DNA from 4 places in the Oceanobacillus sp. CF4.6 genome. Region 4 is predicted to be linked to each of the others. Evidence: riboswitches for the same ligand, from Rfam matches in the RefSeq annotation. Region 4 holds a riboswitch; each other region holds the start of a gene.

Region 1 (7,487 bases), on a different contig from region 4:
CGCGACTGTCGTACAGAACGGGAAATGACTGAAATGGAAAAAGAGATATTTTCCAAAAACGGCGTAGAAGCAGATCATGTTTTCCATGGTGGGGGCTGTAGTGTATGTCACCATACGGGTTATCGTGGAAGAATTGCAATCCATGAAGTCCTCGTACTCGACGATAGGATGAAAAGTATGTTGCTGAACAATAAATCGACTGGCGATCTTCGTAATTATGCGAAAGAACAAGGGATGGCTTTCCTTATTCAAGATGGTTTGGAAAAAGTGAAATCAGGATTGACAACAATCGATGAAATTATGCAAGTATCCATTAATGTATAGGGTGAATTGAGATGAAGCGAGAATTTGAAAAATGGTTAATAGAAGCGTATGAAAAAAAGGCGTCGGATGTACATTTAACCGTCGGAAAAGCACCAATCTTCCGGATAAACGGGAACTTGGTCGAACAGGATTTTCCAAAAATTGTACCAGCTGATACAAGACAGATTGTGAGTCTAATCTTAACGGAAGAACAATTAGAGATCCTCCGTGTAAAACGGGAACTGGATTTTTCCTACGGGATTCATGGTGTATCCCGATTCCGGATGAACACCTTCTATCAGCGCGGGGAATTATCCTTTGCAGTTAGAATTATACCAGCTGAAATACCGTCCATCGAGCAATTAAAATTGCCGTTGATCACAAAAGAAATGGTTCATTATCCACAAGGGCTGATTCTAGTAACTGGGCCAACAGGAAGTGGAAAGAGCACGACCCAGGCTTCCATGATTGATTATATAAACCAAACCATGCGAAAACATATCATTACTTTGGAGGATCCAATAGAGTACATGTATTCGCATAATAAATCAATTATTGACCAACGTGAAGTTGGATTTGACACGAATAATTTTGTGAATGGACTGCGGGCAAGTCTTCGTCAAGATCCAGATGTGATTCTGGTCGGAGAAATGCGGGACCTGGAAACCATTTCTACAGCCATTACGGCTGCTGAAACGGGTCATTTGGTTTTTGCAACGTTACATACAACCGATGCTGTCTCCACAATTGAGCGCATCATCGATGTATTCCCTCCCGAACAGCAGGGACAAATACGAATCCAATTATCAACCATCTTACAGGCAGTCATTTCTCAACGGTTGCTCATTACAAAGGACCAAATGCATCGACGGGTTGCAACGGAAATATTAATTAATTCGTCTGCTGTTAAAAATTTGATTCGTAATGAAAAGCTGCATCAGATTCAAAATGTGCTCCAAACATCAAGAGACAAGGGGATGCATACGCTTGAGATGGATTTGAAACGATTGATTCATGAAAATGAAATTGACTTTGAAACTGCTGCTCCGTTTATGCAGGGAGGGAGCTTCTAAAGGATGAATTTTCAATATAGTGGGCGGAGAATATCGGGTCAGAAGATAAAGGGAAAGATCGAAGCAGATACGAAAAACATCGCACTCTCACAGCTTGAAAGAGATGGATTAATCATTTTTGAAATAGAGGAAACAAAGCCTTGGAATAAAGATATTATTTTACAAAACAGAGTAAAGAATAAAGATTTCGTTATTTTTCTCAGACAATACTCCACATTGATACATGCGGGGATCTCGATTTCCGATGCGACCAAAACGATGATGCAGCAGACCAACAATTACGCATTAAAAAACGCCCTGGCAGATATAGATAAACAGCTTGACCAAGGTCAGCCTCTATCCAAAGCATGCGAGCGGCATCCGAAGATTTTCCCGGAACTGCTTGTAAATATGATTCATGCCGGTGAGGTAAGCGGAAAACTGGATGAAATCCTGAATGAAATGGCAGATTACTATGAAAAGCAATACCGGAACAAACAAAGGGTAATTTCAGCACTGCTTTATCCAAGTGTGGTAGGAGTCATTACCGTTATTTTGAGTATTTTTCTGCTTGTTTTTATCGTACCGCAGTTTGTTGGCATGTTCAGCTCCATGGGTGAGGAAATTCCAACGTATACCCAGTTCGTCATCAACCTAAGTGATTTTGCAGGGAAATACTGGTGGATGCTGCTATTCGTCATTGCAATCGTCGTCGTTTTATACAAATATTTGATTCAATACGATAGAGTAAAATACCGAATGGATCTGATAAAAATGAAATTTCCTTTTCTCGGGGTACTCGTTCATAAAGGCGCATTGGTTAGGATGACCCAAACATTGAGCACACTTGTCAATAGTGCTGTACCTATTTTGCAATCGGTGGAAATTACCGAAAAGGTAGTTGGAAATAGGGTGATAGAGAATGCACTAACCCGGGCAAGGAAGTCATTGGAAGTTGGAGACTCACTGACGAAGCCGATGAAAGACCACTGGGCATTCCCAACATTAATTGTACAAATGATACAAATTGGTGAAAAAACAGGTACATTGGATCATATGCTTACTAAAGCTGCCGATTTTTATGAAGAAGAAGTTGATCAGCTTTCAAGTCGGATCAAAATATTAATCGAGCCATTGATGATTATTATACTAACCGTGATGGTTGGTAGTATTGTAATGGCAATCGTTATACCAATGTTTGGTATGTTTGAGAATATGTAGTAATTTATTCAAAATTTAGTGAAGATAATTGTAGAAATATGGTAAAAAGTATAATATAATGAAAAAGTAATAGGAGTTTAGTAGGATACGATGATGAATTACCTATATTTGGGCACTTGGGTAATTTGGAGTGAGTAGTGCAACCGGCCGACTGGAATTAATAGAAACTTAGATTAAGGAAGGCGGAGATGTTATGTTACAAAAAATGAAGAAGATGATGAAGAAAGAGAAAGGTTTTACATTGGTAGAGCTTTTGGCAGTTATTGTTATATTGGGGATTATTTTGGCGATTGCGGTGCCTAGTGTTAGTGGAATAATTACTAAATCAGAGAATGATGCAAAACTAGCAAATGTTGAGTTAATTGAAAATGCCGCGAAATTGGCTGATCTTAGTGAGTTGTTTACAGAGGGTATGTCAGTTGGAGATCTAGTAACTGCTGGATTCTTAGATGGAGACATAGAAATCCCTGGAGATAGTGATTCTGAAGTTTACACAGGTACAGTTTCAAAAACAGGCGATACTTTTACTTATAGTGGTAATGGTAAACCATAATAATAACACAAGAAGTATTCTGTAGATTTGAGTTAAAAAATGTAGGACATAAATAAATTAAAATATTATGAAATATATACGCCTTGCATCTAATATTGCAGGGCGTTTTATTCAAGTATATTAAGAATTAAGGAGTCCAAAAAAATGACCACACCCCTAACAATCCTATTCTTCCTCCTAGGCCTAATATTCGGCTCGTTCTACAATGTCGTCGGACTACGCATCCCACAACATATACCCTTCGCAAATGACCGTTCAATGTGCCCGAATTGCAAGCAACAATTAACATGGTATGAAAATATCCCTTTATTTTCATTTCTGGTCCAACGTGGAAAATGCCGACATTGCAAACAAAGCATTTCATACATATACCCAACCATTGAGCTTTTCACAGGCATTTTATTCGCATGGAGCTATTACACGCTTGGATTCCAATTCGAATTGATCACCGTATTACTTTTAGTTTCTATGCTAATGATTATACTAGTAACAGACATAACCTACATGTTGATTCCAAATAAGGTGCTTTTTTTCTTCCTACCATTTTTCATCGTGATGCGATTTGTGGTACCCTTGAATCCATGGTGGTCGGCAATCGTTGGTGCTATTATTGGCTTTGGCCTCATTTTTATTATTATTTTAATAAGCCGTGGCGGTATGGGGGCAGGCGATATGAAACTTTTCGGTGTACTTGGAATTGTTCTCGGAACCGAAAAGATTTTAGTGGCTTTTTTCCTGGCATGTGTAATTGGGTCTGTGATAGGTATGATGCTAATTCTATTTAACGTAATCGAAAGAAAGCAGCCAGTGCCATTCGGTCCATATATCGTTTTGGCAGCTTTAATTACTTATTTTTACGGGGATTCAATCATCAATTGGTACTTTAATCTACTTATATAAGCGGGTGACAACATGGGGATTATGAATAATGGAAGAGTCAATATGGTAATTACCAATCAGGTATTGCGATACAGTTACCATAAACACAATAATGTCGTCGGTATGGTCATACATGGGGAAGTGGAATTGCCTGATGGGACAATCAAGGACGGTATGATTCAAAATAAAGTCATTTTTGTTGAAGTCGTAAATGAACTTGTCCATAAGCATAAATGGAAACGGAAGAAATTATTCTTTGCTATGCCGGATGATACGATTGTTATTCGCCAATTACAAGTCCCGGCAACGTTAACAAAAGAAGAAACAGCAGGCTATGTAAAAACACAAATCGGAAACAGTTTTTATTTACCATTTTCCAATCCAGCAATTGCAATCGAATTTCTAGAAGCAGATGAGAAAAATAGAGATATTCTATTATTTGCGTATCCGAAAGATAAGATCACCACTTTTGAAGAAGCGTTTGATAAAGCAGGATTAAAACCGATGGCTGCTGATCTAACATCTTTATCCGTTTACCGTTATTACTATCTAACGAAGCAGGAAAAAAAGAATTATGTATTATTGATTCACTGGAATAAAGATGCATTGATGCTAACAGCATTCCGAAATCATAAAGCTATTTTTTCAAGATATATGAAAATGAGTATCACGAAAGATTTGGAGGAAGAGTCTGCACAGCAGTTAATCAGTGAATATATTATAGAAATTAATCGGATTATCGATTTTTATCAATATTCAATTACAAAAGGGGAGTCCGAAATTAATCAGCTGCTTCTTTCCGGTGATTTCCCTTTCCTTGAATCTGTGAAATCCAGTCTATCCAAATTGGTAACAATACCAATCCATCGCTTTGAAGAAGAGGAGCTTACAGCTAAGTATATCGACGTTCTTGGACTGGCTTTAAAGAAAGATTCGTAAGGGGGAGCAATCATGAATATAGAAATTAATTTCCTTGAGAAAGAACCAAATAAAAATATCGCATACATCTTGCTTGGAATTATTTTTATCGTCCTCCTGGTCCTCGCTGTTTCGGTGCTTCTTTTTCAGAAAAATAGTTATGACAATCAACTGGAAGCACTTGAAAGTGAAATGATACAAATCGAATCCGTCTTATTGGAACAACAAAAAGCAAATGGAACCCAAAGGCAACTGGAACAGCTGGAGCAGGAATTGATTATACTGGAATCTGAAATGCTTCCCACAGTAGAAGTGTATCATGAAATAATTGGTTTGCTTTCAGAACCTGAACAACTGATTACATTTGATTATGGGACAGAAAATCAACTTACCATCGATGCTTCTTTTCCAACACTTCATGCTGTTGCTGATTATATTGCAATTCTCACAGAGCAACCCTATGTACAGGACACGCAACTTACAAGTTCCATCAAAATGGAAAATTCTTATGAAGCTACATTATCAGTGATTATAAACAGCGAAATACTGGTAGAGGAGTTCGTAGTTAATGATTAAACATTGGGGGAAAATACATACATATATTGCTGTAGGTCTGTTTGCAGCGATTCTAGTAATCTACGGAATATCTTATTTAAATGTAATTAAACCGTTGAATGCGGAGATGGATTCGTTAGCGAAGGAAGTTTCCATGTATGAAAAACAACTGGATAAGCTGACAAATGAGGAAGAAGCAGATGTCAGTGCGGACCTCTCTGAAGTTGCTCGTAAAGTACCAAACAGTAAATCAGTAAATATAGTTCTTACCGAGTTACAGGAAATTGCAGCACATGCCGATGTTAGTATTGACTATATTGGAGCGGGTGGAGAAATAAATGTAGTGACAGGTGAAGAGGTAGATAACCCCATCATAGATGAAAGCATTTATACACTGGATGCAACAGCAACAAACCTTGGTGCAATAAATAGTTTTATAGATGGAGTAATAACCAGTAATCGTCTAATAAGAATAGATACAATGAATATTCAACATGCTAAAACAGATGTTTACCTAACCATTACTTTTACAGCATTTCACGCAGGATAGCTTCCACTGAAGCTATCCTTTTACTTTGTCTAAATGGTTCTTATGCCACTGTTTTCCTCATAAACTTAGAAATAAAGGAGGAGATCCGTATGCGTCATTATGCCATTTTACGATTACTTTTAGCCGGCTTTTTTCTATACATTGCCTGGCCTGTCATTCCATATGCAACAACAAATGTTGAATTGATGTTCTGGGGGGGCTGGCTCTTGTTCTTGCTGTTTGTTGTAGGTGCCAATTTTGCAACACTTTTACAAATGACTAGGCCTCCGGTAATGGAACAGGAAGAATATAATAGGAGGCAACGTGATTTTCATTGAGTTTGAACTATTTCAACTGTATAATAATAATTACTAAGTGATATAGTACAGTTGAAAGCTGGTGAAATAGATGACAACCAAGCACGAGCAAATTATACAGTATATCATTTCGTTGACGGTTGGAAATAAAATATCAGTTCGTCAAATTGCAAAGGACCTGAATGTGAGTGATGGGACAGCATACCGTGCTATAAAAGAGGCCGAGAACCAAGGGCTAGTCAGCACGATTGAACGGGTTGGTACGATTCGAATCGAGCGAAAGAAAAAAGAAAACTTTGAGCAACTCACATTTGCTGAAATTGTAAATATTATTGATGGACAAGTATTAGGTGGCCGTGATGGGCTATATAAAACGTTAAGCAAATTTGTAATCGGTGCGATGCAACTCGATGCCATGATGCGTTATACACAGGCGGATTCCCTCCTTATTGTCGGGAATCGGTTTAAGGCACATGAGCTGGCACTGACTGCAGGTGCTGCTGTACTGATTACAGGTGGATTTGATACAGAGGATCATGTTAAAAAATTAGCAGATGAAAAAAAACTGCCAATTATTTCGACGAGCTATGATACATTCACGGTAGCGGCCATGATTAACCGAGCTATTTACGATCAACTGATCAAGAAAGAAATCGTATTTGTGGGCGATATCGCAACATCCTTTGAAGAATCTCATTTTTTGAAAGTAAAAGATACAATTGCCGACTGGTATGAGCTGAATGAAAAGTCATCTCATTCAAGATTTCCAGTAGTGGATGATAAGTTGCGTGTCGTTGGAATGGTTTCTTCCAAGGATATTGTAGGAAAAGATCGAACAGTAGTTATCGACCGTGTAATGAGTAAGAAACCGCAAGTCGTCCAGGCGAAGACGTCTCTCGCATCTGTCGGGCATACCATGGTTTGGCAAGGGATTGAACTGATTCCTGTCGTTGACCAGGCATACCATTTGCAAGGAGTGGTTTCCAGGCAGGATGTGCTAAAGGCTATGCAGCAAATTCAGCGTCAACCGCAAGTAGGGGAAACGATTGATGATATTGTCGCGAGTAATTTGAAAGCCAGTGAAGATGATGACTCCGTCTTTGAATCAAAAGTTATTCCCCAGATGACAAACCAATTAGGGACATTATCGAATGGTGTGT
Region 2 (7,487 bases), on a different contig from region 4:
TCTGGTCACAAGCATGCCCTTACATTGTTACCCGAAAAAGAGTATAATAAGAAGAGTAAAAGGAAAGGGGATGCTATTATGTCATTTTCTCGAGGACCAAAGGAACCGGTTCCTGAAGTGGAAACGAACGTATGGTCATGCACAAGCGACGATTGTCAAGGCTGGATGAGAGAAACATACAGTTTTAACGAGGAACCAGCGTGTCCACTATGTAAATCGACAATGGAGCGAGAAGTTCGCGTTATTCCAGAGATGAAGTAGTAGGAAATAGTATCTCAAAAAAAGCTGAAGCTAAAATTTGAATTCATAATACAATACTTGCTAGCTATAACGTTGGGTTACCAGCGTTTTTCTTATAGCTTCAGCTTGAAAAAATCCTTGATCAAAATAGATTGATCAAGGATTTTATTTTTATTCATAATTATAATTATTGGAATAGTTAAACATATAATGTTATAATCTAGAGAGAGATAGTTCACCGCATGTCTTTCATCAAGTAATTGTAATCGCTTACAATAAGGGGGAGGAATCAATGTATGAGGTATGCAAACCCAAACACTGAAGGGGATCTAGTAAATTCAATCGGGTGGCTGCTGTGATGGCAGCTCCCCAATGTGCTACCCCAGAGATGAGTTCTGTACAGGTGAATCGGATTTACTTTTTGGGAAAATAGGAGATACACCATTTTATATTTCCAATTTTTTAAAGATCAATATGAATATTGGAAACACACACAGCTTATCATTGACGCAGTGAAGGGGAGGGGTGGCATGTTCTCCCTCGAAGGTCCTGAAGGGAAACAATTTCTTACAAGATCCCGAGTATTTACAGAAATAGAGAAAAAATGAATCAATCATTAATTTAATCGTCATATATCGAAGGATAAAATGAAAATTGACGATTACCCTACCAGAATGAAAGGCTTCTTCAAAACTTCTTCTTGTAATTCGCAGAAAATTCATGTAAAATAAATTAACTGAAAATTTAGATTGATATTGCGTAAGAAAAATTGGGAGGTGGAATCGATGGTAACTGTTAAAATGCTAAAACCGTACTATGTTAAAACAGAAGATAAATATGTCCGTATTATTTTAGCGTATCAATATTTTTCGGTCATGATCAATAAAAAGGTTTATCAATTCATTCCTGTTGAGGCCAATGAAATACGGATTAATCGAAAAACAAAGATGGTAGAAAATACCGATGCGGTCTTTGCTTTTCAAAATGGTAAAGACGTCGTAAATGTCCCGATGTCCAAACTCATTTCCATCCCTGATTTTCTCAAGCAATTGCATTCGATTGCTGAATCGTATTACCACAGCGATGCAAGCTTAAGTAAAACAGACCAAGAAAAAGCTACCCATCTATTTATTCATGAATTGGAAAGAGATAATATCAAAAGGCTGATCGATATGGCACTTGATGCACGTGATGAAAATATGTTTTATTCGCTGGCGAAATTATTATAAAATAAAAATCTACTCCTGCAACGAAAGGAGTAGATTTTTTTGCTTTGGAAACTATTTCATTTGTGTTAAGACATCCGTCACTTTTTGAACGGCAAGTCCGCCTTCTTTATCCTGTGTTTCTTCCACCATCATTGCAATTAGGATGTCCTGATCATCCGTTGGGTAACCTACAAACCAGCCATTCTCAGCACCTGACTCACTATCCGAAAGCTTTAACTCTACCGTGCTCGTTTTACCTGAAATAGGAAAGTCTGCATTCTGAGCTTTTTTCGCTGTACCTTCTGTAACAACTTTTCTTAAAGCTTCTTGAATGGCTGTTGCCTGTTCCGGTGTAATTAATCCTTCTTTCCATACTTGAGCTGTTTCTTCACTTGTTAGGAATGTAGGCTTAATCATATTCCCTTCATTTAAGAATGTCGTGTAGGTTAATGCCACATGAAGTGCACTCATTTCCAATTCACCTTGGCCATAGCTGGAGTTTGCTAATAAGATTTCATCATCCAGATCACCACTTGATGAAATGGTTGACATTGTGATTGGATATTCAAATGGTAAATCTTCACCAAATCCAAATTCTTTCAGACCACTTACATAGGCATCGGATCCCATTTCAACCGCCTTTCTTGCAAAAAAGATATTGTCAGAACGGATTAACGCATCTTCAAGGTCAACAGGACCATCTGAGGTGGAAACCCTTGTAACCTCATAATTTCCCCAGCCTTCTCCATTGCTCCACGTTTTACCATCAATTTCTATTCCTTGACCAAGTTCGATACTTCCATTCTTTAATCCGATTGCACCTGTGACGGGTTTAAAAACAGACCCGGGGGCATAGGTAGAAGCAAACCGGTTAATTAAAGGGTTTTGCTCATCGTTTTCTATTCTTTCCCATAAATCTCCTGATGTACCATATAAAACTTCATTTGGGTCAAACGCAGGGCTACTAACAAGTGCTAATGTCTCACCGGTTTTTGGATGAATCGCAGCAGCTGTTCCTGCATCTTCTTCATAGGAGTTAAACAATTTTTCTTGAACATTAACATCAATTGTAACGCTTATTGTTTCGCCGTCTTCCACAGGTGTTTCAGCAAGTACGATTTCATCTTGTTCTTCTTTGTTAATTGTAATTTTTACTCCTTTTTTTCCTTTAAGTTGCTCCTCATAATTTGCTTCAAGTCCACGTGAACCAATTTTATCATTCGCACTATATTGAGAAGGATCAAGGTCTTCCAAATCATCAGCAGTTATACTTCGGATATATCCAACAAGATGCCCAGCTGCCTCGCCAGCTGGGTAGATACGTCCGGTAGTTTCTCTAAGCCGTACGCCATCAATGGCACTTAACTCGGGTAGAAGTTCCTCTTCAGAAGGCAGGGCACTTTTGAGTGGTACAAACAAATTATCTTCGACCCAGCCGGCATTAAGAGCCGTGTCAACAGATTCAGTACTTATACCGAGCAATTCCGCAATTTGTTTTTTTGACTGTTCAGCGTTATTTCCAAGCTCACCAGGGACAACGCCGACTTCAACAATTGTCCCATTGATTGCTAAAGGCATTTGGTTACGGTCAAGGATTTCTCCACGTTTTGGATTAACCGTATGGATACCAATTTCGCCGCCGTCTTTCAAATCAGGAAAAATAAATCCGGGGTCCCAATTTACATACCAATTTAATTCCTCTTCTTCGTCTTCTTCACCCTGCTGGACAAGTGTTGCTTCATACTCATAAGTAATTGGTCCGGCGATCGTCTCCATATTAACGGTGAAAGGCAGTTTCGCTGTACCTTCTTCCATTGCCATTTCAAGCTCTTCTTCGTTTAATTCTTCAAAAACTATTTGTAAATCAGAAACGTTTAGATCCTGATAAATTTTTTCTGTTCGTAAAGTTGATTGATCTTCAGGATAGCTCTCTGTTGCTGCCTGAGAAAACATCCCGTACATTTCTCCAACTTCCTGTTCATTCCAGTGGTTGACATAGTCATTAAAACGCTCATTCGGTGTGACCTCTTCATCATTGGAACATGCCACAAGAACAAGTGGAATTATAAATAATAATAATATTCGTTTCATAAATTATACCCCCAACTTTTTTTCTATATATAGTATACCATCAACGATATACAAAAATTTGTACATCGAACAGAAAAGCCACGCTGTTTTATGATACACAGGTGACTTTTCATTTTACCATTCCTAATTGGCTTCCATATGATCTTTTATCTCTGTATGAATACGGTTAAACTCAGAATCCGGAACGATATAATACCAAACACCATTAATGGTTTGTCCGGAACCGCTTATTTCCATTGTGGACACATCTTTGCGTGCTCCTGCGTAACCAGTGAACAAGGTTTGTATTTTTTTCATATCTAGGTTGGTTTGTACATTGTCACCTAAAATATTCAGTATCTCTCCAACTTTGGTAATGCTATTAAAACTTGCCGCTTCATTCATGGCAGCGGTAATTACTTTTCGTTGACGATCATTTCGACCCATGTCTCCACGTGGATCTTCATAGCGCATGCGAATAAAACTTAGTGCTTCTTCACCATTTAACATAATTTGCCCTTCAGGATAGGTGTGACCATCTTGTGAGAAGGCTAGATCATTATTGATTGTAACGCCACCTAATGCATCAATTCCTTGTTGAAAGCCTTCCATATTCACCCTTGCATACGTATGAATCGGAAGGTCAAATGCTTCTTCGACAGTTTGTACCGATAAATCAGTTCCACCAAAAGCATAGGCATGATTTATCTTATCCTGTCCCCGTCCAGGTATATTCACATAAGTATCACGTGGTATGCTCAACATAATCATCGATTCCGTATTTGGATTAACAGACAAAAGAATCATTGTATCGGATCGACCCTTATCACCGGAGCGTTCATCAACGCCAAGCAAAAGAATATTAACAGAATCCGTTTCTTTAAAGATATTCTGTATTTGTTTTTGTCTTTCTGGGTCTTCATCTCTTGCCAGCGGATTGTGCATGGTTTCTACGGTAGCACCGACCTGATTCCAAACATAGAATGCTAATCCTCCAACAAGTAAAATTAATGCCAATATTATTCCACCAACCCAATAAGGCCATTTGCGTTTTTTCTTATTTTGTCTTTTCTCTGCTCTTGATACCACTCGTATTCTCCTCTGTATTAATTATGATTTCCATTATAAGACTTTTTGACTAGTAGTTACTTGTAAAAAAATATCAAATCTTGGATAAATTATATCTGAAATAGCGAATATAGTCTATGGAATTTAAAGAAATAAGTAGGTTTTTGTTTATTTAAGGTGACTGGATTTTTTGTTTATTAATAAAATAATAGTAACAGGAAGCGGTTCCATTTTTTAAGAAGTATTTTCCTATTTCATGAAAGTTTAAAATTTAAGAAGTGATTTTCCTTGTTAACTTACGGCAGATACAATGAAACTAGAATTCCAACAATTGAATAATAGTTGTATTTTCGTCAATTACAAAACTAGTCTGTATCCGACAAAAGAAGTCAACCTATTGTGTTAGTTTATATAGTATGATAGTCATATGAAATAAATGAAATCCTCAGAAAAGGGCAAACTTATCGAAAGGTAAGGGCGCAAAGTCACGGGTCTAAAGCATTATGCTAAGATGGCTGGATTGTCTGGATGAATAATGGGGGACGGATTGTGGAAAAGATTATTGAAAATGTGGCAGTTGATGAGGAATGGGTAGTCTTAATAAAGAATGCAAAAAAAATGGGAATTTCAATGGATGAGATTCGCCAATTTTTAAAAGACACAGGACAAAAGGCGTAATTTTCATGAAAAAGTGTACTCTATATAGAACTACTTACTGTAAATATGATATAATGCGCAGTGAAAGTAGGTGAGGAACTTGATCGGTGAAACGATAAAGAAATTACGCCAGGAAAAACGAATGTCCATCTCTGAATTAGCTGAAAAAGCGGGGGTAGCAAAATCATATCTTAGTTCGATTGAGCGAAACCTTCAATCTAATCCATCGATCCAGTTTATTGAAAAGATCAGTACTGTATTAGGTGTATCCGTCAATGATGTAATTAATGAAAATGAATCCATAGATACAGCAGAACTTGATAATGAATGGATGCAAATTGTACAGGAAGCAATGCAGTCTGGAGTATCGAAAGAACAGTTTAAAGAATACCTGGAGTTTAATAAATGGAAACAAAAACAAGATCATTAAGAGAAAAACCGTCAAGCCAACTGCTTAACGGTTTTTTTATGTTTCGATTTCCCCTTTTATATATATAAGGGGAAATTAATAGATGAAAATTATTGGATTAACAGATATACTATATAATAGTCTCGTTATCGTTCAGGGTGTTTTATTTCTTATAAGAAAGTTTGGTTGTTAACGATGAAAAAATATTTATATTGGCTGTTGCCGATGGGGTGGATGGGTATTATCTTCTATTCTTCAGCTACACCATATGAGCAGCAGGATATTAAACCCTTGATGGGAAGTCTGATTGATTTCAGTTTTCTAGAGCCATTTGTTGGTTGGATTTCTTTTACTTATAATCATTCCTTGGTAAATGTTGATGTACTTGGGATTAATGGCTTTATCGAATTTTTTATTCGTAAAGGCGCACATGTTACGGTCTTCTTTTTGTTAGCTTGTTTTTTCTATATCGCTTTTAGAAAATCGACTGACTTTAGAATAGAAATACGATTACTATTTTCTTTTCTGCTGACAGTTATATATGCCGTTTTAGATGAGCTGCACCAGGGAATGACACCTAATAGAACTCCATATGCCGGCGATGTCATGTTGGATAGTATTGGAGCTTTAATAGCTGTTTTTTGTATCATTAGTATAAATTGGTTTGGTAAAAGGCGAAACAGCGCCCATAAATGACAGTTTTTGTCGTATAGGTATGGTGAGGGAAAATAAATTATTTCTTGTTTCGACATAGTTCGACACGCATTTACCAAAAACTATGATACAGTTCTTTTTAATTGCAATGATAGTAACTTGGAATATGAACGAAAAGGCGGTAAGAGAATGGTAGAGCAGGAAAAATATAAAAATATGCTGCGACGAATGATTGATGAAACCGAAAAGCAAAATATTCATAGTTCGGAAGAGTTGATCAAGATGCTGATTAGTGAGTTGTCGAGCAGTAAGCGTTTGGAAAAATATGCACAATCGATGGCAAAATAAAACTGCATTCCTATAGGATGCAGTTTTGTTTTGTCATTTTTCTATATTTTATCGGTCGAAGTAACATCGATTTCAATATATTTAGATTCGATTCTTTTGATATCTGCCTGATCATTTGTTAAGTCTACCATCCAACTCTGAAAAGCTTCGTCCTGCTCAACTTTTACAAAAACGATAAACGCAACACTTTCCAAATAGTTAATTGTTTCCAAAAGATGATCCGAATTTCTTAGCACGTTTTCCAATTTACCTAGAAGGCTGTAATCCACCGTTATGGAAAAACCTTTCATAAGCTGTCTTTTTACAATACCTGTAGTTTTAATAGCTTGAGAAGTCGTACTTCCATATGCACGAATTAGTCCTCCAGCACCAAGCTTAATTCCACCAAAATACCTTGTTACAACGACTGCGGTATCCTTTAAATGCTGTTTCTTAAGCACTTCCAGCATCGGAACGCCTGCAGTACCAGTTGGTTCGCCGTCATCATTTGCTTTTTGGATTTGGTCATTTTCTCCAATAATATAGGCAGAGCAATTATGGTTAGCATCATGATGTTTTTTCTTTATTTCCTGAATAAATATTTGTGCTTCCTCTTCGCTTTCCACCCGCTTAATATAGCCGATAAATCTGGATTTCTGGATAATAATCTGGTCATTTCCTTCTTTTTTTACGGTATAATAGTTTTTTAACATCTTGATTTTCTCACCTCTAACGCACATTATAGTATATAGGTACCCTTAATATCATATAAAGAGAAGTTGTTAAAAATATATCTAAATTAGGAAAATATTTCCTCAATATAGGGAAAAGACCCTAAAAAAATGAAATGTCTA
Region 3 (7,487 bases), on a different contig from region 4:
AAGGTCGGAAAATTACCTGTGGATAAGTATTTTAAAAGGTTTCTATTGTGGATAACTCTTTTAAGAAGTATGTCACCAGAGAACGCTTTTTTCGAGTTGTATGACAGCTAGAGGACGGGTTGAGATCGATGTATGACCATAAAAGAACGGTTTTTTAAGAGAAGTGACCCTACCAGAGAACGGGTTTTATTGGTTATTTACGGCTATATTTATTGGAAAGTATATCCGACACAGCACGGTTCGGCTAAAAAGTATTACCATGAGGGAACGGTTTTTTAAGAGAAGTGACCCCACCAGAGAACGGGTTTTATTGGTTATTTACGGCTATATTTATTGGAAAGTATATCCGACACAGCACGGTTTGCCTAAAAAAGTATTACCATGAGAGAACGCTTTCATTAAGAGAAGTGACCCCACCAGAGAACGGGTTTTATTGGTTATTTACGGCTATATTTATTGAAAAGTATGTCCGACACAGCACGGTTTCGCTAAAAAAGTATTACCATGAGAGAACGCTTTTTTAAGAGAAGTGACCCCACCAGAGAACGGGTTTTATTGGTTATTTACGGCTATATTTATTGGAAAGTATGTCCGACACAGCACAGTTCGGCTAAAAAAGTATTACCATGAGAGAACGGTTTTTATTCAAGCATACCCAAATAAAAAGGCAACTAAACAGGCATAAAATGCACCCCAAATTAGATTTAACTCTAACCTTTGGGGTGCAGTGCGTTATAGGGCCACTTTCTCAGTTATCGTGCTGTTCACACATCGCACGAATATGGCGCGTATATTTATCCATACCATCGTGATCCAAACGGAACTTCAAATCAGGATGGATTAAGTACCGGGTTTTGTTTTTTGACTTTAATACCATGACCGCGCCTGCTTTTTGCAAGATATCCATGTAGTTATCAATGGTTTTTCGGTTGGCATTCTCATACCCAGGATATGACCGATGTGACTCTCAGACAAATGCTTTAATGCTTTCGGATTTCGTTCTAAGGCTTCGAGCAGCGTCACTCCTTCTTGCAATATCGATTCATCTGGGTTGGATACTAAATAATAGGTTTCGATATGAAAGTAGGGCATCACGCAATGCAAGAGTCCGATCATATTATGTATGCTCGTCTTGGTTTACGATGGCGATTCTTCAATTCATTAATCTTTTCGACTTCATTAATGACATCGCTCAGTTTGTTTTGGAATAGTTTCACGAACTTTTCTCTTGGTTTTGTGGTGGTCTTCCCTTTTTGGAAATAAAGCTCGTTTAAGACGTAATGAACCACTCGTCCATCATGCGGGCTTTTAATCTTTTCCAATAACCTAATGCGTGTGAACTTATTCAGACGTTTCATGGTCTTGGTTAATTCCAGGTTCCACAAACTCGAAATCATCTCATTTGTTAATGGCTCCTCTTCTTTTTTCAACGGTGCCCCACAAAATCACACGGTAAATCACACAGCTTTTACACCCAAAATCACAGTATAAATCGCATTGAAAAAGGGACGAAGAATGTTCTCTTCGTCCCTTTTATTAACAAAATAGCTTGTTAAACTAACGCACCATTTACTTTAAGCATCTTATTTCACATATTAACAAAACGCCCTAAACAGAAGGAACAGTGAACTAAAATTCATTCTTACTTATTAAAAACATTTAAAAAACCAATACTAAAATGACTATCTTTGAAAGGTTGTGTTTTTATTGAATCAGGAAAAAAAAGTAGCCAATGAACTCCAAAAAATGATGACCGCGAACCTGGTACCAGTGTCAGTGCAGGAAGATATAAACGATTCTTTTCCACAACAAATTCTCCCGTATCATTTATAACATATATTCATTTATAAAAACAATCCCTTAATATTTTAATTAAAAAGCGAAAAAAAGGTTGAAATGTATTGTACGAACCTGCGGAGTTAAACTTGATGATTGGTTGTTTCCAGATTTCTTCTGTCAATCTCGATTTTTAAAATTTCAATAAAATCTGAATGTATTTTTTGATCTATAGCTTTGTAATATGAACGAAGTAATAAAACATCAGAAATATTCATTATCACATATATTTTCCTCTCCAGAATATTGGCAACATTATACACTGTATATCAAAAAAAGATTTTTGTTAAGTCTCTTATTATATAAAATACTAATTATACTTGAAATGCCATAGACAATTTGTGATTTGAAAGGGATCATGAGAAATCCTCTATTAAATAAAAATGATACGTCAAGTTAGGAAATGTTGTAAATTGTCGAAAAAAGTTGTTTTTATTTAGGGAATAGTTATAATGGAAGTAAGGGAAAATAATACCAGTTCAATTTCCGATAAAGGCAAACCTATTGAAAAATAGGGACGCAAAGCTACGGGTCTAAGGCAACTAAGTTTGCTATGACAGCCGGGTTACCGAAGAAGATGGTTGACGTTTGAAACGCTACCACCTTTTGAGGTGGTTTTTGTTTGGATTTTTTTAATCAAGGAGCTTTTGTGAATGCCTGTAACTAAGATAAAAGACTTAATAGAACAACAACAATTTTTCCATCACTTTCAACCTATATACAATCTAACAATAAGGAAAAAGATAGGGTGCGAGGTATTGTTCCGATCAAACCTTATTAAGAATCCGGAAGTAGTCTTTCAAACTGCTTTAAAAGTAAATCTGCTTTATGAATTAGAAAAAAGATCAACTGAGAATGCAATTACTTCATATTCTAAATCTCCATATTCACCAGAGAATGGAAAGTTATTCATCAATGTCTTTCCTTCTACCCTTGTTAACCCAGATTTCCCATCCTTTATAACGACAGTTTTATCAAAATCTAAACTCCATTAATGAAGAAATAATTTTTGAAATTAACGAGGCGGAGATTGTTTTTGACATTACCTCTTTGAAAAGTAATATATCTTTGTTAAAGAAAAGAGGCTTTCAGATAGCGATTGATGATGTTGGTAAGGGTTCTGCTTCTTTAAAGTCAATTATTGAATTAGAGCCTGATTATTTGAAAATGGATAATTATTTTGCATTTGATTTGTCCGTTTCGGAACAGAAACAGGAAATGATTAAATCCTTTATGACTTACTGTGAAAATACGAATACGAAATTCATATTAGAAGGAATCGAAAAAACTGAAGATCTGGCTGTTGCTAAAGATTTAGGGGTTTTATATGGTCAAGGATTTTTGTTGGGAAAGCCGACTTCTTTGAAAAATATGTCATAGAGCGAGGGACGATTAACATGGCAAATCTGCTAGAATTTTTTCAAGACTGGATAAGAGATAATCGGCTATTAGTAATGGAAATCATATTTGAGGGGATTGGTCGGAAAACGATCAAAGGAAGAATGATTAAATTTAATCAATATGAGAATAGCACCCTTATCTATATAGATGATACAAAAACAGTGGAGCATTTTATGATTAATCAGATTGATGAAATTACACCTGTAGAATAGCCTGATTTAGATGGTAATAATTGAGGGATGTATTAAAATTACCCTCTTTAAAAAAGAGCATAAACGTCAACCTTTGGAGCATTCAACAGGTAGGAGATGGAACTGTTGTAGATAATTAAGGAGACTGGTAAATGAATTTCTTAAAAATCTCAAAAAAACATAACCTTAATCTTATTGAAGTAAGCATACTTGTTAGTCTTAACCGTAGGTATCCTTGCCCAGCTTCCATAGAGGAAATGACAAACGATAAGACTATATATTGGCAAATTCAAGTAAGTCTCAATAAATTAAATGAAAAAAACTTGATTGAGATAAAAGAGCAAAAGTACAAGATTATAAAGTAATAACTTTATTTTCATTAAATTTAGAGAGGGAAATACGATGAAAAACTATGGTTCTTGTGTATATTGCGGAAAAATCGACCGCCTTATATCCAATTTATGTAGCGATTGTTACAACGAAGAAGTGGATAATATAGAAAAGGTAAAAGGAATATTATTAAAGTGTCCAAATTCCAACGCTTTCGATTTAGCGATAAAATCTGACATTTCTATCCATAAAATCACTCGTCTAATAAAGAAAGGGACATTAATATAGTTTGCATCTCTATGAATGCGTGTTAAAACATTTTAGCATAGAAGATGTGGTGAGAAACTGTAATTTACAGTTTAGTAATACTATGGAGTTAATCCGAGAGTTAAAAGTATTTTATGTTCATCTTTAAGTATAAAATCTTGTGTTATTGCTTACAAGAGTTTGTGTTAAACCTGTTTGAATTATTTTTAATAACCAGGAAAAGAACGGATATGGGAAGATTAAATCCTATTTTACAATTTAGTTGAAACAAAAAATATTTACCAAAACTTAACAGTAGTCATGGTTTCATTCTAGTAAAGTTGGAAAGGTGACTGTATAAAAGGAAGTGAAATTAATGGTAAACTACTTAGAAATTGCACAAGAAAATAATTTGACTCTAATTGAAGTAAGCATACTTGTTCGACTTAATCAGAGATATCCACATGCAGTATCAATGGATGAGCTATCTGAAGATGAAGGCAATCATTCACTGATAAAGCAAAACATAAATAAATTAGTATCGAAGAATCTTGCGGTTCCACGATTTCAGAAATATTTAATTAGGAAGGACCATGGTTAATAAGGTATGTACGGAGTTGTCTAGAAAGGTTAAAACCTACAAATAAAAAAGAATATTCAGGCATAAAAAAATAGTATAGTTTAATTAACAAAGTAAATAATACTTAGTGGACATGGCTGCAAAGGCCGTCCTCCCCTTACTTATTGCCTCTTTATAAAAGATGGGCATTTTTTATGGTAATCAGAAATTCAAGTGCAAAATCAAAATCATATACCTCGTTAACTCTCGTATCGACCAACGAATCAGTTAACTCATCATGATTTTACCAGTTTGTTTCCCAACTCTAACACCAAATCAAAATTGTGTGACATTTATTTTCCGTGACCTAGATGAAAAAAATTGCGAATTGGCTTTATAAATAATTGCCATTGAAATGAGCCACCTATGCCATGAAATTGATCCACCTAAAACATCATTTTGATCCACCTCTGCCATTAAGTGATCCTGTATTATTCACTTACTATAAATATTCGGAAACGGTCTTTACAAGGTGATGTGGTAATGTATAGGTTTCCCATGCCAGGCAAGCTCCTAGCTGCAGTATATTTCCTGAAATTATTACCACAGAGGCTCCTTGTCAAGACCTTGAAATGGGCATACTTCTTCAAAACTGGTCTACATATCTGCTTTTTGGCAATTTATTTAAGTGGATCAAAAAAGATGGCTCGACTGGTTCTGCGTGATGGCAATATACAATCCGAGAGTTAAAAGTATTTAATGTTCATCTTTAAGTATAAAATCTTGTGTTATTGAGTCCCCTTATTAGGTACAAAGAGTTGTGTGAAACCTGTTGAATTATTTTTAATGACCAGGTCTCGTAAAGATTTAAATCGTATGTAATTAATATAGTATTTATGTTAAACCTTCTCTTTTTGATTCTGTTATTTTCTGATACTCTACAATTAATTTATCTAATTCTTGACTACATTCTATTGTATTTTCACTACTAATACCATAAACTTCCGCCGTTTTTAGCAACGTTTCTTTTTTCTGATTTATTTTCTCTATCAAGTTCACTTTCGTTTCTTTGTTATATGCAAACATAAGTTTCTCCCATAAAAATTATAGATTTCATAAATTATTTTCCTTTAAAGCCTTTAAAGCCTTTAAAGTTAGGAGCCAAATCAAGGCAAATATTGGCAATTCATAAGTTATTTTGACGTAATATATACATTTCCCTTTATTAGTGTTCTTAAACAATATAATTCAATAATAATCGCAAGTTGAATGAATGGCGTTTAATAAATGTAATGTTTTTGCTTTAGGGAAATACCTATTTAACCAAAGAGGATGCTAATATTAACATATATGAATAGGATTTCTCATAGGAAAAGTAGAGCAATTTATTATTGATCAATATGTTAGTTAGAAACTTCGTATATATAACAAATCTTGTTAATCCAGGCGATATATGGTAAAACTAATAAAGTATTACTATCAATGAAGGAGAGATGCGTAATGAATAAAACAGAATTAGTTAATAAAGTTGCTGAGGCTTCAGAGCTTTCAAAGAAAGATACAGGCAAAGCAGTTAATTCTATTTTCGAATCTATTAGTGAAGCACTTTCAAGTGGAGACGGAGTTCAACTAATCGGTTTTGGTAATTTTGAAGTTAGAGAAAGATCCGCAAGAAAGGGTCGTAACCCACAAACAGGTGAGGAAATAGAAATAAAAGCAAGTAAAGTACCTGCTTTCAAACCAGGTAAAAGTCTAAAAGAAGCAGTGAAGTAAGTACATAAAGTCAGCATAAAATGTTGGCTTTATTTCTTTGTTTTAATAATAATTTGGAAAATTATAATTAAAACTTAATGCAATTAATGAAGACAGATATTACAAAAAACGGTCATTTTTCATAGTGATTCTTTTCAAAGTAAGAGCTTACGTAAGTAAAATACTTTTGGCATATGAGCATGGCCATCAATGGAACACCATAATAGCAGGAGAAGTTCAAAGGTCAGATTTTGTAGCCAAACATCGTCAATAATTGTTCTTTGTTAAAAGGATTTACATTTTATAATAAAGGTGGGAAAACTATTTTAACTACCACGGTGTTCCATTAGACCGACAATATATTACCCGCATCATAAACGGTAAAGTAATGGTGAGCTACATCGGATCCTACGCTTGGGATATAGACAAAAAATGAAACCAAATATAGGAAAATATAGGTAATCCGGTGCCTTACCCAATTTTCCTATTAAGTGTAACAGTTCAAGGAGATAGTTTTGCAATAGGACAGCCACAATCTAATTTCCCTAAAAATATACTTGTATAGGGTTATGTTTCGGCAATCCTAATTTTGACTTTCACTCCTCATAGTAATCCTATAAAAAGAACAACAAAAAACACATAGATCATTAATCTATGTAAACTTCAAGGATACTCTCTAGAGATACTATGGTGTATTTGTTATCATTCAGTTGTAAATACCTTTTCATTGTATCAATCTTTTTTAGTTTGCCATTTATTTTATGAAAGTCATATCTCTTGTAATACTCAATGGTTATACTCAGGTCGTTATGTATTGCTAGTTGTAATTTCATGTTTATATCATTTAATTGCTGCTCATCCAGTTCTGACTTTATCTTATGTTCCTTCTCTTCCCACATTTGATTCAAGAGATTTATATGTTCAGGCATCATCATCGCTGTCCACTTGATATTTCCTCTATCATTTACCATCTCGTTCTCCACCTTTTAAAAGATAAATAAAAAAGAAAAACAATTCATTGTTCCCTCATCAAGAACAATTGTTCCTATTTTAACATATAGAAAACACTAAAATCAATATTATGTTTTTGTAAAGACAAAAGATAAAGCAGAAACATGAACATAATACCGGTGCCTTACCTATCCCGTCTATTAGTGTCCCGGTACAAGGAG
Region 4 (7,487 bases):
ATAAAAATTTTCTTGTCTAATCTGCTTACCTTAAAAAATTTATTGACCGTTGCAGCTACACTTCCTCCCATTTGGACAGCTGCACCTTCTCTTCCAGTTGAACCTCCAAAAAGGACTGTAACAAAAGTTGCGAAATAGACGATAGGTCCCATTCTCCGCGGAACCTCTTTTTTTCCATGAACTGAATCTATTACCAAATTATTTAGTTCAGCAGTGTCATTCAACGTATTATTCAAAAATACCTTTCCGTAGTTCATATATATGTATCCTATGATAATTCCTCCAAAGGGGAGAAAGAAGATAAGCCAATCTCTTTTTGATCGTATATCATCTCCTAGAAAATCGTTTGTCTCTAAAAGAAAATTGGTTGTCGAGCCGACAACTATACCAATTATGCTTCCAAGGATAATCCATAGAACTAGAACTGAAAAAAAGTTTTTATACTTTAACAACATTCACCAATTCACCTCTTTTCTTTCTTTAGGGAAAATCAATTCTATTGTTGCCTATCGTATTAAAATTATTAAAATAAAGATTGAATAGCCAATTATGAAAGTGAACCCATTCAAGAGGACCGTGGGGGACAGGTTCCTTGTCCCAATCAGTTTTTAGGTCTACGGGACGATGAATCTGTCCCCGTAGACCTACTACTAAACATTCTAAAGCAAGCAAATGATATAAAAACAGTTAGGGGCGGTTTTATGGCTATTTCAGGTTTTCAAGATTTTATGTATCCTTTTCTTCAAATTTTAAAAGACGGAAAGGAACATCGACTAAAAGATTTGTATAAAGAACTTGCGGTTTATTTCAAATTAATGGAAGAAGAAATTGAAGAAACATTGCAATTGGAAAACAAATTGTGTTAGTAAATAGGATAGGGTGAACGAGAACTTACCTAAATAAAGTCGGACTTATTAAAGTAGTAAGAAGAGCGGTATTTACATCACAAATGAAGGTTTAAACATATTAAATGATCCAAAAGTGAACTACATCAACAGAAGTTTTTTAACACGTTATGATAGCTTTAATCAATTCATTAATAAAAAAAATAATGAAACGACAATAATAAAACAACCAACTGAGGATGATCAACAGACACCATTAGAGCTTATTATTGAGAACCATAATATGCTTCAAATGGAATATATAACAACAGCGAAATTTTCAATGCACGCATATGAATGAGTATGCAGGTTCAATTGATAAATGAGTTATTTTAATTGATGGCCAACAATTGACTTAAATATGATGTAGATGTGGGGGTAACAAATGAAGAGGTATTTGTCACTAAGAAATTAGATATTGATTTCTTTGAAGAAACTACTAAGTATACCAGTCACAATAATAGCTAAGAGGAGGGATTACAAAGATTATTAAAGTTTGGAATCTTTAAATGGCGATCATTATTTTTTACAATCAGTATAAAGAGAGCTCTGATGAATACCTTTACCCTTTATCTAAAGAGAAATGATGCCTCATAATGATCGGGAATCATTTCTTTTTTTAGTTTCTTAACTATAATATGAATATAGAGAATTAAAAATCGTTTTATTTAAACAACGATATAGCAGGGAGAATCCATCTATGGAAGTGAATAGCAGCCCCATGAATCAAAGAATTGAACAAGATCATCAAAGTAGAGAAGCATTTCTTCAAGCAATCCTAACTTGCAATACAAAGCAAATGGACTACTATAAGCAGGAAATATTGAAGGTCTTGAAAGAGGATTCCTTGAATATTTTTAAACGCGTACCTGGGAACATGCTTCGTTCTTATAAGAATTTCCTGCTGTCACATAATTCCCTTTATAGTTATAGTGCTGAAAAAGGGGGACTCAACGCTGCGCAATCCCACTTTATCTCGGAAAAGTATGCAATAATGATTGAGCATACCGAGCAAATTTCTAAACTTGATACGATTCATCTGAACATGATTGATGAATATGCAGATCCCTCCATTCGTTACGACAAAATCACAAATCCTAGTATTGCGGATAAAGCTATTCATTATATAGAAACCAACTTTGCTGAAGAGTTTTTGATAGAAGAGATGGCGCATGATTTACACGTCCACCCATCCCACCTTATGCGTGCGTTTAAGAAAGAGAAGGGGACTACGATTAGCCATTGGCGTAATCAAAAGCGAATAAAAGAAGCAAAAGAACTTCTTATTCATTCAAATCTTTCGATGACAGATATTGCCATCATGGTTGGATTTAATAACCCTCAGTATTTTTCTAAGATATTTAAGAAAGAAGAAGGAGTTACGCCAAAAACCTTCAGGAAAGCACATTTAAACAGTTTGGAGGAATAGTTTGTTTTGCGTCTTGATTTCCTTTTCATATATAAAATGCAATATTAGTATAAAAACAGGTGATTTTAGATTAAAACTAATGTAAGCATTTACAATATAATAGTCTTATAGGTTTTAAGCGCTTTCATATCAATTATTTATTACTTTATATACAAAACAAAGTAATAAACACGCCTAGATAGAAAAATTAACTATTAACGGGAGGGTTCAAGATGAAACAGAGAAAGTTTGGTGTGCGAGACCAGTTTGGCTATGCTTTAGGAGATATTGGAGGTAGCTTTGTTAATTTATATATCGGAGGTTTCTTTCTATTATTTGTAACCTCCGTATTAGGAGTAAGCCCATACTTCATGGGGACCTTATTTTTAGTTTCCAGAATCTTTGACGCGTTCACCGATGTTATTATGGGAAGCATTCCAGACCGATGGAAAATCGGAAAAAGTGGGGACAAGTTCTTACCATATATTAGTATATCCAAATGGTTCTTAGCTGCAGCAGTATTGTTGGCGTTTGCAGATGTATCAAGTTGGGGTACAGCGGCGACTCATGTTTGGGTAGTCTTTGTGTACTTATTTTACGGCATCGCTTATACTGCGGATTCGATTCCTTATGGGTCACTTGCAGCGGTTATTACGCAAGATCCAATTGAACGTACAAAATTATCGCGTGCACGTGCGGTTGGTGGATTGATTGTTGGAATTGGGGCACTTTCTTTCGTACCAATGTTTATCTATGATAGTAATGGTGCAATTATTCCAGATGCATTCTTTATTATCTCGATTGTCTTTGCGGTTTGTTCATTGCTTGCTTACACAGGTCTGGTGAAGCTTTCAACGGAACGTGTAAGAGATGACAATCCAGTTGGTAAGAAAATAGACTATAAATTTAAAGATGCTTTAACAGCAGCATTGAAAAATAGACAATTAGTCGGGATGATGGTTGCTTCTGTTGGTTCGTTAATTGTTATCAATGGGGTAACCCAATTAGCCCCAATTGTATTTGCAGAGTACTTCGGTAGTCCAAGTGCCTTTACGATTAACTCCTTTGTACAAATAGGGATTATGTTAATTTTGTTCCTTTTCCTACCAAAATTAGTGAAATTATTTGGAAAGCGTAATCTAGTGATTGCAACATCTACTTTTAGTATCATTGCAATGGCATTCCTAACCTTGTTAACAATTGAAAACGTTTATCTTTATATTACGGTTTATAATATCGGCATGCTAGCGAATAGTGTTTTTGTTATGATTGTTTGGGCACTTGTAGCAGATGCTTTGGATTATACAGAAATGCAAACTGGAAAACGATATGACGGAACGCTTTATTCGATTTATTCCTTTTCCCGTAAAGTCGGTATGGGGGTTGGATCTGCATTAGGTAGTTATTCCCTTGGTTGGGTAGGATATGCTACTGGATCTACTTCGCAATCACAAGAAGTGGCAGAAGGTGTTCTTCGTATGTACAATGGCTTGCCAATTATCGCGTTTACACTCATGTTGATTGGTCTATTGTTCATCTTTAACTTAAACGGTAAGAAGACAAATGCGATGTATGAGGAGCTAGAATTAAGAAGAAAATCATCATAATTCATTTACTCTATAGGAATCTATTAGTAGAATTCCTATAGCAATAAATAGATAGGAGAGATAAACATGCGTACAAGATTTTTATCGAAACTAACAAACGGGGAAGTAGAAGCGTATCTAGATAAAAATGATCTTATCTTTATTCCAGTCGGCGTAACAGAAACACATGGTGCATTGCCACTAGATTCAGAAACGGTTTTGGCAGAAGCGTTTGCATTGAAAATGGCGGAGGCTGCGGATGGACTGGTTCTTCATAATCTCCCATATTTCTTTGCAGGAGCAACTCCTACTGGACGTGGAACAGTACAAATGACAACAAAAGACGGTGCAGCATACTTAGATAGAATTGCACAGTCACTACTTCATCAAGGATTCAGAAGACAAGTTTATGTTACTTTACATGGACCAGCATATTTAACAGTTGGTCCAATGATCCGCGACTTTTTTGACCGTACCAAAGCACCTATTCTTTATATGGACTTAATGGTGACGATTGGAACCGTGAAAGACTTATCGTTTAACTTCTTTGAGAAATTCAATGATATGGCGATAGGTGCCTATGACATCTTAGGTAGATTGGAAGATGTTCCACTTAACGTACCAGAGTCCAAATCTGTTAGCTATGATGTGGAAAAAGTAATGAAAGCAAATGCGGACCATCCAGCATCGCCCCTTGGAAAATATGCACTACAATCCGGTGCGGTTGGCTATTATTTTGACCATGCTTCCGACCACTTATATACACCATTATTGAAAACGGCAGATGAACGTGAAGGCTATGCCAAATCTGGTGTCGCAGCGATCAATGAAATTGTTGAGGGGTTAGATATGGTTACTGTTGTGAAGCAATTGAGGGAATTGGATGAATATACGCAAAATGTTAGTATGAAGCGATATGGGGAGTGGCTTCCGAGGTAAGTTTCAGGGACCGTAAATAATACGAACGGGTTCCGTTACCTAGCGCAAACATTAAAAATATAAGTGAAAGTGACTATCAAATTGTATGCTGATTTGGTAGTCATTTTTTGTTACAAATGATTGCGCAATTTAGTGTGCGTTTTATTATAAGAAAATGCACGAAATAGGAGGATTGCTAAAAAGCAATGACAACTGATTAATTGAAACACGTTTTTTCTTATTTGTAAGGATGTTGCCTGTTAGTTGGAGTGATATCGCCATTCTCCATTGCTTCTTCTGGTGTGTAATCTTTGGGGACTTTACTCGTTTGTTTTTCTCCAAAATTTTTAATTTGCTGTTCAAATGTAAGATTGCTTCCTCCATTACTTTTATTATCTTCATCCAACGACTTTCCATTAAAATTAACGATTAGGAATAGAACTAATCCACTAATCAAAGTTACTAAGACAACTTTTTTACTTTTAAAATCTAACCATTTGCCTACTCTCCTTAGCAATGCTGTTACTGATACTTTATGACAACGTATAAGACCTTATTCATCAAACTGGTGCGTTTCTACAATAAGTAGAGAAGCTCTTTGACTAATGTGTAGTAGTTCAATATTAGACAATGGATACAGATGAAAATCAGATTATTTAGTAAAACCTTGGAAGCATCGCATCTAATGTTGTATACTTATTTACTTAGCAACTCTATTGAAAAAGGCAAAATTATCGAAAGGTAATGACGCAAAATCACAGATCTAAAGCATTAAGCAACGATGGCTGGATTACCGAAAGGAGTAACGAAAGAAATTGAAAAGAAAAGGTTTTTACTACTTAATAATTATTTTATTTACGTTTTCCCCTGTTGTCATAGACACGATTTTAACGGATGAAGCGAATAGACATTATCCTAGGACTTGGAATCTCTTTCTAATTCCGACTATCATGATAGTTTATATGTATCCGAAATGGAAAGTAATTATAGGAGCTAGCATCTTTTACACTGCTTTGAAGTTCACAACAGAGGTTACGCAGAGAACTAGCATCGAGACAAATCTGATGATCGAACTTATCTTTGGTTCAATGATTAATTGGTCCGTCACTGTATTTGTTGGGTATTTCATAATTAAATCTTCCAACTTGTTAAAAGAAGTGGAAGAATTGACTATTACCGATGCGTTAACTGGAATTTATAATCGAAGGTATTTTGATTTTTTTATGGAAAAAACGATTCCTTTTAGTAAAAAGAATAACAATCCTCTAATTTTTTTGTTGTTAGATATAGACCATTTCAAGAAAGTTAATGATCATTACGGTCATCAATGTGGGGACGAAGCACTTAAGCATATTTCAAATATGATTGGAAGTAATGTAAGAAACTCAGATGCTTTTGTTCGTTTTGGAGGGGAAGAATTCGCAGTTATTATGCCAAACACCGACGCTGAAGAAGGACTAATCCTAGCAGAACGTATACGTGAGTCTATAGAAAAATCGGATTTTACTTATAACAACGAACGCATCCATTTTACAATCAGCATTGGAGTATCTTCTTACAGTGGAGAGGAAGTAGAAACGTTTATCGAAAAGACCGATAATGCGTTATAAAAAGCAAAAGAAAACGGTAGAAATCAGATAGCAATTTTTAATTGATATTAAATATTGGAGCTTATTATTTTAAAGTAAACCTCTATTTTGTACTAACGGTGTACTTTGCTTCAAGAAGAGTACGAAATAGAAGTGTATGGTCCTTATGAAGAGATATTGTTACTAGTAAATGATTGAAAGCATCCCTATGGTACTTTTTAGGCAATCGGATTAGTTAAGTATATTTTCTTTCTTAAAAGAAGCTGAGTAATCACTAACTGGTGCATTAGCTTAACACAAATCAAAAAATCGGTTCCTATCGTGTTAGGAACCGATTTCTATGTTGTAATCTGCTTAACGTTGTGTAAATCCGCATTTTCCTGACGCTACCCTATTAAAGAGAAGGTGATTTGATCCATAATCTACCACCTTCTAAGCAATTTATTTTGATTTCAAGTTATTAGAAGCTAAGATATATTGTGTATCAATTAGATACATGGAAGTGAAAATCTTATGTTAGAGTTTTTATCAAGCTCTGGAGAGAAGGAATGACTTCTTAGGAAGAAACTAATACTAGAGCTTGCAAATATATTTCGTAAAAGGGAGTGCTATTCATGCGTGCAGTTGTCATCAATGAATATGGTAGTAAAAATGTGTTGGTGGAGCAGGAGCTACCGAAACCAGAAATAAAAGCAAACCAAGTACTTGTTGAGGTTTATGCAACTTCCATTAATCCGATTGATTGGAAGCTTCGTGCGGGTTACTTAAAGCAGATGCTTGATTGGACATTCCCAATTATCCTTGGCTGGGATGTTGCTGGTAAGATCGTTGAAGTTGGAAGTGAAGTGACGTATTTTCAGGTCGGGGATGAAGTTTTTGCACGACCGGATACTACCGCTGAAGGTACTTATGCGGAATTTACGACTGTGGATGAGGAATTGCTTGCGAAAAAGCCTAGCAACCTGACATTTGAAGAAGCTGCCTCTATTCCATTAGCAGGTTTAACCGCTTGGCAGTGTTTAGTGGATAATACAAAAGTCAAGCAAGGAGATAAAGTACTCATCCATGCTGGAGCTGGTGGTGTAGGAAGTTTGGCCATTCA

Evidence for each region. Region 4 has a riboswitch for cyclic di-GMP ahead of ACHABU_RS16905 (GGDEF domain-containing protein). Riboswitches for the same ligand answer to the same signal wherever they lie in the genome.
Region 1: linked by a shared signal. The riboswitch ahead of ACHABU_RS02375 (type II secretion system protein) and the one ahead of ACHABU_RS16905 (GGDEF domain-containing protein) in region 4 are both predicted to bind cyclic di-GMP.
Region 2: linked by a shared signal. The riboswitch ahead of ACHABU_RS04625 (anti-repressor SinI family protein) and the one ahead of ACHABU_RS16905 (GGDEF domain-containing protein) in region 4 are both predicted to bind cyclic di-GMP.
Region 3: linked by a shared signal. The riboswitch ahead of ACHABU_RS09045 (EAL domain-containing protein) and the one ahead of ACHABU_RS16905 (GGDEF domain-containing protein) in region 4 are both predicted to bind cyclic di-GMP.

Annotation. Positions count from the first base shown of each region.
Region 1 covers NZ_JBIMEX010000001.1:435,954-443,440, reverse strand. Annotated here, with positions in the region: gene ACHABU_RS02390 (GspE/PulE family protein) at 1-324, shown strand, start outside; gene ACHABU_RS02385 (type IV pilus twitching motility protein PilT) at 336-1,376, shown strand; gene ACHABU_RS02380 (type II secretion system F family protein) at 1,380-2,576, shown strand; cyclic di-GMP riboswitch class II at 2,651-2,734, shown strand; gene ACHABU_RS02375 (type II secretion system protein) at 2,770-3,129, shown strand; gene ACHABU_RS02370 (prepilin peptidase) at 3,274-4,029, shown strand; gene pilM (type IV pilus biogenesis protein PilM) at 4,042-4,947, shown strand; gene ACHABU_RS02360 (hypothetical protein) at 4,960-5,502, shown strand; gene ACHABU_RS02355 (hypothetical protein) at 5,495-6,031, shown strand; gene ACHABU_RS02350 (hypothetical protein) at 6,121-6,348, shown strand; gene ACHABU_RS02345 (DRTGG domain-containing protein) at 6,419-7,487, shown strand, end outside.
Region 2 covers NZ_JBIMEX010000002.1:198,209-205,695, reverse strand. Annotated here, with positions in the region: gene ACHABU_RS04650 (cold-shock protein) at 79-261, shown strand; partial or broken gene ACHABU_RS04645 (DUF779 domain-containing protein) at 580-848, shown strand; gene ACHABU_RS04640 (IDEAL domain-containing protein) at 1,026-1,469, shown strand; gene ACHABU_RS04635 (penicillin-binding transpeptidase domain-containing protein) at 1,521-3,539, opposite strand; gene ACHABU_RS04630 (LCP family glycopolymer transferase) at 3,663-4,607, opposite strand; cyclic di-GMP riboswitch class I at 5,031-5,114, shown strand; gene ACHABU_RS04625 (anti-repressor SinI family protein) at 5,136-5,264, shown strand; gene ACHABU_RS04620 (helix-turn-helix domain-containing protein) at 5,344-5,673, shown strand; gene ACHABU_RS04615 (VanZ family protein) at 5,848-6,348, shown strand; gene ACHABU_RS04610 (hypothetical protein) at 6,496-6,654, shown strand; gene ACHABU_RS04605 (YigZ family protein) at 6,696-7,346, opposite strand.
Region 3 covers NZ_JBIMEX010000004.1:183,678-191,164, forward strand. Annotated here, with positions in the region: gene ACHABU_RS09030 (winged helix DNA-binding protein) at 1,113-1,430, opposite strand; gene ACHABU_RS09035 (hypothetical protein) at 1,643-1,807, opposite strand; gene sda (sporulation histidine kinase inhibitor Sda) at 1,920-2,054, opposite strand; cyclic di-GMP riboswitch class I at 2,321-2,409, shown strand; gene ACHABU_RS09045 (EAL domain-containing protein) at 2,490-2,831, shown strand; gene ACHABU_RS09050 (EAL domain-containing protein) at 2,887-3,216, shown strand; gene ACHABU_RS09055 (hypothetical protein) at 3,234-3,449, shown strand; gene ACHABU_RS09060 (hypothetical protein) at 3,581-3,793, shown strand; gene ACHABU_RS09065 (hypothetical protein) at 4,381-4,605, shown strand; gene ACHABU_RS09070 (Spo0E family sporulation regulatory protein-aspartic acid phosphatase) at 5,458-5,649, opposite strand; gene ACHABU_RS09075 (HU family DNA-binding protein) at 6,064-6,336, shown strand; gene ACHABU_RS09080 (YolD-like family protein) at 6,963-7,286, opposite strand.
Region 4 covers NZ_JBIMEX010000013.1:48,047-55,533, forward strand. Annotated here, with positions in the region: gene ACHABU_RS16875 (chloride channel protein) at 1-257, opposite strand, end outside; gene ACHABU_RS16880 (winged helix-turn-helix domain-containing protein) at 702-866, shown strand; gene ACHABU_RS16885 (helix-turn-helix transcriptional regulator) at 1,585-2,313, shown strand; gene ACHABU_RS16890 (MFS transporter) at 2,526-3,899, shown strand; gene ACHABU_RS16895 (creatininase family protein) at 3,966-4,817, shown strand; gene ACHABU_RS16900 (hypothetical protein) at 5,035-5,313, opposite strand; cyclic di-GMP riboswitch class I at 5,511-5,594, shown strand; gene ACHABU_RS16905 (GGDEF domain-containing protein) at 5,612-6,406, shown strand; gene ACHABU_RS16910 (NADP-dependent oxidoreductase) at 7,000-7,487, shown strand, end outside.